Regions from separate parts of the Dickeya fangzhongdai genome, predicted to be linked through region 2. Evidence: predicted binding sites of a transcription regulator. Region 2 holds the regulator's gene; each other region holds the start of a gene.
The links. Region 2 encodes Fur, which represses iron uptake genes when iron is present. Its sites were predicted from a motif close to ATAATAATGAGAACNACTATCAA; they were not measured.
Positions count from the first base shown of each region.

Region 1 (3,154 bases), 510 kb from region 2:
GTTGTAAAGCAGGATGGCGGCGCCGTTGCCGCGGTCATACACTTCCCGCATCTGGCGCACTATGCCGCCATTCTTACGTTTCAAATCGAACACATATTTATGCAGCACAAACCAGTGATCGGATAACAGTTGCTTATCAAGAATAGTAATGGGCGACGACATCATTGAATCTCTGTATCAAAAAATCAGTCCCAGATAATAGGACGGAGCTTGCCGGAATGCACGTGATCGTAAGATGAAAGCAGAAAAGTCGGAACCGAAAAGACAAACGCCCCCGCCCATAACCGGCGGAGGCGTCGCAAAGAACAGGCGGGCGCGTTAACCCAGCAGCGTATCCAGCAGCAGATACAGGTTGAGCGCAATCACCATACAGACGATCACCTTGCCAAGGTTCTGTACCCGGCGACTGTTCACCAGGCACCCCATCAGTTCGCGGTTGCCGGTAAAAACCAGCAGCGGAATCAACGCCAGCGCAATACCGAAACTCAACAGCACCTGGCTTAACACCAGCACCCGGGTCGGGTTCATACCGGACAGAATCACGATAAAAGACGGCAGCATGGTCACCACGCGGCGAACCCACAGCGGAATATGAAAGCGCACAAACCCTTGCATCACCACCTGGCCGGCCAGCGTCCCCACCACGGTGGACGACAGCCCCGCCACCACCAGACTCAGGCCGAAAATAGTCGCCGCCGCCTGCCCCAGTAAGGGTTTCAGCGTCAGATACGCCTGATCCAGTTCGGCAATCGAGGTGTTGCCGCTGAAGTGAAACGCCGCCGCCGCCGTCGCCATCATCGCCAGATTCACAAACCCGGCGATGGTCATCGCCACCGCGACATCCACCTTGGTGGCGGAATAACGTTCGGCGCGGGTTATGTTGCTTTGTTGCTGTGTCAGCGATGAATGCAGGTAAATTACGTGCGGCATAATGGTCGCGCCCAGTACGCCGGCTGCCAGCAGCACCGCGTCGGAATTGGGCAGGCTCGGTATCGCCATGCCTTTCGCCAGCGACGACAGTTCCGGGCGAGAGAAAATCAACTCGACGATATAGGCCGCCGCCACAAACAGCAGCAACCCGCCGATCACCATCTCCAGCGGCTTTTGCCCACGTTGCTGCAGCGTCAGGATCAGAAAAGTGGCAATGCCGGTGAGGATCGCACCTTCCAGCAGCGACACGCCAAGCAATAACTTAAAACCGATCGCCGCGCCGATGAATTCCGCCAGGTCGGTCGCCATAGCGATGATTTCGGCTTGCACCCAGTAAGCCCAGACAGCAGGTTTCGGGAAACGATCGCGAATATGCTCCGCCAGATTCTTGCCGGTGGCGATCCCCAGTTTGGCGGAGAGCAATTGAATCAACATCGCCATCAGGTTGGCCCACACCACCACCCACAACAGCTGATATCCATAGGCGGCGCCCGACTGAATATTGGTGGCGAAATTACCGGGATCGATATAACCGATCGCCGCGATAAAAGCCGGCCCCATCAGTGAAAGCTTGAGCTTCCGCGACGTACGGCTGACTGACTCCACTACACGACTCCCCGGCATATGAGTAACCCTTCTAACACTATTGTTTTATTACTCTCGCAAAGTTGATAATGATTATCAAGTGCATTTAGAATGGCAGTGATGATTGCTCTGATAGGTTATGATAATGATGCATTCACCCGACAAACGACACACGTTTTAATACGTAAAGATTAACAAAATATAAACAAAAAAACGATCGGTACAGCATCACGCGACTAAACGGTTTCCATGCGATAACGACAGAAAAAACGGTGTAAGCAACCGGGAAATGCTGTCGTGAAGCCAGCAAGAGAAAACGAAGGGGAATAAAAGGAGGGAAAGAGCAACAAGGCCACATTCACAATCCGGGAAGAAGATTCACAATCCGGGAAGAAGCCTGCTGGCCGCTCCCCGGAGAAAGCCGGAAACGATTATTCCTTGGCTTTGGACACCGCGACCATCGCCGGGCGCAGCAAACGACCGTTCAGGGTATAGCCCTTCTGCATCACCATCATGACATGGTTCGGCGCGTGATCGGCTGATTCCAGCAGGGTCATGGCCTGATGAATTTCCGGATTAAACGGCACGTTCACTTCCGCCACCACGTCGATGCCGAACTTATTCACGGCGGAAAGCATCGCTTTCAGCGTCAGTTCGACCCCTTCAATCATGCCCGACAGCGCTTCATTGGATTTGTCCGCCATCTCCAGCGCACGTTCAAGGTTGTCGATCACCGGCAGCATTTCGCCCGCAAATTTTTCCAGAGCGAATTTATGCGCTTTTTCCACATCCAGCTCGGCACGGCGGCGGATGTTCTCCATTTCGGCGCGGGCGCGCAACGCGCTTTCACGCTCACGCTGCTGGGCATCATTCAGTTGCGCTTCCAGTTCTGCGATACGCTCATCACGCGGGTCAGCGACATCTGTCGTCTCTGGTACGGCATCCGCTTGCTGACCTTCCGCTGCTCCTTTTTGATCCAAGACTTGCTCGTCAGGCGACTTCTGTTCTTTACTACTCATGAAATTCTCCGCGTTTTTCGCATTCATCTCGCTAGTTCGCTTATTATGGGGATCAAAACCGGGGTTTCAAGGGAACCACTCACATATTATTGGTCCGGCTATCGGTCCAAAAACCGTGAGCCTCCGGTGCTCTCATGAGGATAATGCACCCAAATGAACAGATCGTTTAACTGCATTGGCATTGTCGGTCATCCACGTCATCCAAATGCCTTGACCACCCACGAAATGCTGTATCACTGGCTACGCGCACAGGGTTACCGCGTGGTGATCGAACAACAGATCGCCCGCGAGTTGCAGCTAACGGACGCCGCCACCGGCAGCCTGTCGGAAATCGGTCAGCAGGCGGACCTGGCGGTGGTGGTCGGCGGCGACGGCAACATGCTGGGCGCGGCGCGGGTGCTGTCGCGCTACGATATCAACGTCATTGGCGTCAACCGCGGCAATCTCGGCTTCCTGACCGATCTCGATCCGGATCATACCCAGCAACAGCTAAGCGAAGTGCTGGCCGGGCGCTACATCCGCGAACAGCGTTTTATGCTGGAGGCGCAGGTGTGCCGCGCCAACCACCCCAACAGCAGCAGCACCGCCATCAACGAGGTGGTTCTGCACCCGGGTAAAGT
Region 1 is NZ_CP025003.1:939,652-942,805, reverse strand. It holds gene nudK (GDP-mannose pyrophosphatase NudK) at 1-162, opposite strand, end outside; gene CVE23_RS04440 (Nramp family divalent metal transporter) at 319-1,554, opposite strand; gene grpE (nucleotide exchange factor GrpE) at 1,947-2,534, opposite strand; gene nadK (NAD(+) kinase) at 2,688-3,154, shown strand, end outside.
Region 1: a site for Fur is predicted at 1,599-1,621, ahead of CVE23_RS04440 (Nramp family divalent metal transporter). Genes of this name have one in related genera too.

Region 2 (3,154 bases):
GGCACGATATCTTTGGCGAATTTGTCATAGTCATCGAACTTTTTGTCCGCCGCACGCTGGAACATGGGCTCGACGCCCTGAGTAATCAGATTGCCCCAGTCGCGGATTACCGCGTCAACCAACTCCGGCGACATGCCGGCATGATCAATCTTCTTGAATGCTTCCAGGTTGGATTTCAGTAAATCCAGCGCGGCCTGTGATGATTTTTGCTGTTCGTCCGCTTTCTGGTTATCGCCGCTCTGACGATAGTCAATCGCACGCGCCAGTCGGGTCACCATGCGGAAATACTGGTCGTTGCCGGTGTTAACCAAATTCATATTGTTGACCAGCAACGCACTGGTTTTGGAGGTTTCGTTCATGGTCCGGAACGAATACATGGTGTAGACCGAAACAGCAATCCATAACACACAGAAGATGCCAAGCACCCACAGCATGGCTGTGCGAATGGCAATATTTTTTAGGAATTGCATAGTTGACTCCATAAATGGGCTATTGGTCGAGGAGGTAAGTCTTGTTTTGATTTATGCGATGAGAAAGTCTCTCGCTTTGTAAGAAACATTGCTGCACATTTACATTCAATAAAAGCACCATGCTCTGTCATCGTCAAAACTATAGGAATGTTTAGTGTTTTATGTCGTTTAAAAGCTAATAAAAATTAGATATTTAACCAATTATCCATATTTTCAGTCATCTGTACGAATATCGTATTTTAAAAAAATTAAAAAAACATTAAGGGAGTGATGCAAAAACAATCAATTAATCGCTTCCGCGCCATTTCACGATATGGCAACAGATACACGTTTATCCGTCAGACAGTGTCTGCTATTATTAGCGGATCGTGGGTGACGCAAGCACCATACCCTTAAGAATCAAGAGGTTATTTTATCTATGGCTCTCATAGGCATTTTTTTTGGCAGTGACACGGGCAATACCGAAAACATCGCCAAGACGATCCAGCAACAACTGGGCAGCGACGTCGCCGAACTGCACGACATTGCCAAAAGCAGCAAAGAAGATCTTGAGCGTTTCGACATCCTGCTGCTGGGTATTCCAACCTGGTATTACGGCGAAGCGCAGTGTGATTGGGATGACTTCTTCCCTACGCTGGAAGAGATTGATTTTGCCGGCAAGCTGGTCGCCATCTTCGGTTGTGGCGATCAGGAAGACTATGCGGAGTACTTCTGTGACGCCATGGGCACCATTCGCGATATTATCGAGCCGCGTGGCGCCAATATCGTCGGTCACTGGCCGACCGAAGGCTATTACTTCGAAGCCTCAAAAGGTCTGTCGGATGACACCCACTTTATCGGTCTGGCCATCGATGAAGATCGTCAGCCGGAGCTGACCAGCGAACGCGTCTCCAACTGGGTCAAGCAAATCAGCGAAGAGCTGAACCTGAAAGCACTGCAGGCCTGATTCATCTATGGCTCTGATACCGATGTATTCAGAGCCATATCTATATAGATAGACAAAACCTATCACAATCAGTGATACATTTTTTTAACTTTTCATTCCGACAGGGTACAATACCCACTCGGTCAGCCGGTTGCGTTTAATGACCTGTCTTGGCGTACAATATGTCTCTCGCAGGGAACAACTCTGAATACAGAGAGTTAGCAAGAATCATATTGTAAAAGTTCCGTGGTTTTCATTTCGACGGCGCGGTTCTATAATTGAGACACAGTGACCTTTTTTAAGCCGACCGATGATACTAGGCTAATAGCCTCCCAGATAAAGCAAGTAACAGGACTAAATCCGCATGACTGACAACAATACCGCATTAAAGAAGGCTGGCCTGAAAGTCACACTTCCACGACTGAAAATTCTGGAAGTGCTTCAGGATCCTCAATGCCACCACGTCAGCGCGGAAGACTTATACAAAAAGCTGATTGATATGGGGGAAGAGATTGGTCTGGCTACCGTTTACCGCGTGCTTAACCAGTTTGACGACGCCGGCATCGTTACCCGTCATAACTTCGAAGGCGGCAAGTCGGTTTTCGAACTCACGCAGCAGCACCATCATGATCATCTGATCTGTCTGGATTGCGGCCGGGTGATTGAATTCAGCGACGAGTCTATCGAAGCGCGCCAGCGTGAGATCTCCGAGAAACACGGCATCAAACTGACCAACCACAGCCTGTATTTGTACGGCCATTGCAGTAGCGGCGATTGCCGTGAAGACGACAATGCGCACAACGAACGCTAATCACTCGATGCAGAGAAAAAATAAAACCGCCGCGGCGGTTTTATTTTTGTCTTTTTCCCGGTAGCCGGGCGGCTGTTACCCCGCCCAACTGTCCCGCAAACCGACCGTGCGGTTAAACACCAGATTATCCGCACTGGAATAAACGCGATCGGCGCAGAAATACCCTTCACGCTCAAACTGATAGGCTTTTTCAACTTCAGCCTGACCCAGACTGGCTTCCACAAAGCCCTGGGCGACAGTCAGCGAATCCGGGTTGATGGTGGAGAGAAAATCCTCCGCCGCGCCGGGGTTAGCCACGCTGAACAGACGGTCATACAGACGGAACTGCGCCGGCAGTGCATGAGCCGCCGATACCCAGTGGATCACGCCTTTCACTTTACGGCCGTCAGCCGGATCTTTGCTCAGGGTTTCCGTATCGCAGCTGCAGTAAATCGTGGTGATCACGCCCTGCTCGTCTTTATCAATGTGCTCGGCCTTAATGACATAGGCGTTACGCAGGCGCACTTCTTTGCCCAGCACCAAACGTTTGTACTGCTTGTTGGCTTCTTCGCGGAAATCAGCGCGATCGATATACACCTCGCGGCTGAACGCCACCTGGCGCGATCCCATTTCCGGTTTATTGGGATGATTGGGCATAGTAAGCCACTCTTCATGCCCTGCCGGCAGGTTCTCAATCACTACCTTCACCGGATCCAGTACCGCCATCGCCCGTGGCGCGTTCTCGTTCAGATCGTCGCGAATGCAGGATTCCAGCGCCGCCATCTCCACGGTGTTGTCCTGCTTGGTGACGCCGATACGACGACAGAACTCACGAATGGACGCCGCAGTGTATCCGCGACGACGCAAGCCGGAGATAGTCGGCATACGCGGATCGTTCCAGCCTTCCACCACTTTCTCGTTCACCAGCTGGTTCAGTTTACGCTTGGACATCACCGCGTATTCCAGATT
Region 2 is NZ_CP025003.1:1,451,401-1,454,554, reverse strand. It holds gene CVE23_RS06745 (methyl-accepting chemotaxis protein) at 1-470, opposite strand, end outside; gene fldA (flavodoxin FldA) at 889-1,416, shown strand; gene fur (ferric iron uptake transcriptional regulator) at 1,760-2,206, shown strand; gene glnS (glutamine--tRNA ligase) at 2,282-3,154, opposite strand, start outside.

Region 3 (3,154 bases), 1.3 Mb from region 2:
CCCGCCTGCTCCACAATCGGGATAAAAGCCGCAATGTCATAAGGTTGCAGCGCATACTCCAGGCAGATATCGATGTGCCCGGCGGCCAGCATCGCCATCGCGTAGCATTCGCCGCCGTAACGGGTCATCAGCGTGCGCCCGGTCAGTTCGGCGAAGCGAATCTGTGGATGACGTTCAATCGGTTCCGGCGAGGTGGTATGCAGAATGGCCTGACCGAGCGGGACATTCTTGCGTGTCGCAAGCCGGCGTTCGTCCCCCTGTGGACCGCGATACCAGGCATGCCGCCCATCGGCCCAAAACGCCTCGCCGGTGAACGGCTGGCTCATCATGCCCATCACGGCGCGACCCTGATATAACAACCCGATCAGCGTGCCCCATACCGGCAGTCCGCACAAAAACGGCCGGGTGCCGTCGACCGGGTCCAGAATCCACTGAATGTCGCCGCTGCCGGTCGCGCCGAATTCCTCGCCCAAAATCGCGTGTTCCGGATAGTGTTCGGTAATCAATGCCCGAATCGCCCGTTCCGCTTCCCGATCGGCATCCGTCACCGGATCGAAGCGAAATCCCTCTTTGGGTTTGCTGCCGACATGCAGATTCTGGTGTGAGCGAAAACGTGGCAGGGTTTGCTGGCTGGCCGCGTCGGCCAACGTATGAAAAAACGCCATATCCGGCAGTGGCTGACTCATGGTATTCACCTCTTGCGATAGAATGCGCATCAACAATATTGGATTGACAAATCGTATCATGATGCTTGATTCTGCTCGTTGTGATCGATTTTTTTATACATAAGGATTGATTATGCTCGATTATGCATCTTTTCCTGAGCAACGACAATCCCTGATCCGGGATCGTCTGCGCAATGAAGGTCGGGTGGTATGTACATTGTTGTCGCAGGAATTGCGGGTATCGGAACACACCATACGGCGCGACCTGCAGGAACTGGCGCGCGAAGGCGTGTGTAAACGGGTCTATGGCGGCGCCGTCAGCCTGGCTCCCGCTGACGGCCATTTCATCACCCGCGCCGCTGCCGACAGCGAGGCCAAAGATCGGCTGGGTCAGTCCTGCGCGGCGCTGGTTCAGGCGGGTCAGTGCGTGTTTATCGATTCCGGATCCACCAATCTGGCTATCGCCCGGGCGATTCCGGCCTCGTTATCCGTGACCGTGGTGACCAACTCCCCCGCTATCGCGCTGGAAATGATGAAATCATCCCATGCGGAGGTGATCATGCTCGGCGGACGAGTACAACCGCGCACCGGCGGCGCGCTTGGCATCACACCGCAAAAACAGCTGGAGAATATCTATTTCGACCTCTGTTTTCTGGGCGGCTGCGCGCTGGACGCCGCCGAAGGGCTGACCGTGTTTGACTACGAAGACGCGGAATTCAAGCAGGCGGCGGCGCGCAAGAGCAACGAGATCGTGGTGGCGATGACGTCGGACAAGCTCCCGGCTATCGCCCGCTACCATGTCATCCCCTGCGAAGATATCACCACCCTGGTGGTGGAACCGGCGATCCCGGCGGATAAACTCGCGCCTTTTATCGACAAGCAACTGCCGATCCGTTTTGCCGAGGCGCAATAAATCAGCCCTTATGCCGCATGTGTTACCCGCTCCGGCGCGCGGGCGGGTAACGCGGGGTTAACCACCTCGCCATCCCAGCCTGTGACACCGTCTGTTTCACGTAAGCCTCTTCGCTTTACCTTATCTCTACATTCGTACACATCAGGTTACGAATTCTTTCTCTGACAGCATTATCGTTATTGATTATGATAATCATTGTCATTTTCTTTTGTTTTTAATTAAAAATAGTCAGGGAAATCGTAATGATAACAATACAAGGCGCAGGCTTCGGCCAGGTCTCCCCTTCGCATGCCCACAAACGCGCGCTGGCGCTGCTGATTTCCGCCGCTCTGGCGGGTACGGCATCGGTAACGGCCTATGCGGACGACACCATCAACGTTGACGCCTCAACGGCGGCCGCGCCGGAAAATGCGTGGGGCGCCGCACCGACGATTGCCGCCAAACGCAGCGCCACCGGCACCAAAACCGACACCTCGATTGAAAAAAATCCGCAGTCGGTGTCCGTCGTGACCAGTGAGGAGATGCAAACGCGTCAGGTGGTCAGCGTCAAAGACGCGCTGAACTATACGCCGGGGGTTTTTGCCGGCAACCGCGGCAGCTCAAACACCTATGACGTGGTTAACCTGCGTGGTTTCACCGCGGTCAACACCAACCAGTACCTCGACGGTCTGAAATTGCAGGGCGACAACTATTCGGAAGCGTCGCTGGATCCTTACATGCTGGAACGGGTGGAAGTACTGCGCGGACCGGTGTCGGTGTTGTACGGCAAAAGCAGCCCGGGCGGCCTGGTGGCGCTGGTCAGCAAGCGGCCGACGGCTGAAACCATCCGCGAAGTCCAGTTCAAGATGGGAACCGATAACCTGTTCCAGACCGGTTTCGATTTCGGCGGCGCGATCGATGATCAAGGCGTGTATACCTACCGCCTGACCGGCGTGGCGAAAAGCAGCGATACCCAGCAGGATTTCGCTAAAGAGAAACGTTATGCCATCGCTCCATCATTTAGCTGGCAGCCGGATGAAAATACCCGCTTTACGCTGCTGACCCATTTCCAGAACGACCCGTATGCCGGTTTCTACGGCTGGCTGCCGCGTCAGGGCACGGTTAACCCGTTCCTCGACAGCAACGGCAATCCGCATAAGCTCTCCACATCGTTTAACGATGGCGAAGCCAGCAACAAGATGGCGCGTAACCAAAAGATGGTGGGATACAGCGCCGAACATGCGTTTAACGACACCTGGACCGTGCGGCAGAACCTGCGTTATATGCAGTTGGAAACGCAGTACCGCGGCATCTATGGTTCGGGCATTTCCGCCTCGCTGCCGTATGTCATGGATCGCGCATCCGTTATCTCTCACGAGCGTCTGAACAGCCTTACTGTCGATAATCAGGCGCAGGCGACGTTTTCAACCGCCGATGTCAGTCATACGATGCTGTTTGGCGTGGATTACATGCGGATGCGTAACGATATCGACGAGTACTTTGGCTCGGCATCATCGCTAAACCTGCTGAATCCGGCTTACGGCGACGATAGCATTCCAGCGGATTCGCTGTCGCCCTGGAACTACCTGAATCGTCA
Region 3 is NZ_CP025003.1:2,774,663-2,777,816, forward strand. It holds gene hisN (histidinol-phosphatase) at 1-686, opposite strand, end outside; gene CVE23_RS12385 (DeoR/GlpR family DNA-binding transcription regulator) at 799-1,578, shown strand; gene fhuA (ferrichrome porin FhuA) at 1,821-3,154, shown strand, end outside.
Region 3: a site for Fur is predicted at 1,764-1,786, ahead of fhuA (ferrichrome porin FhuA). Genes of this name have one in related genera too.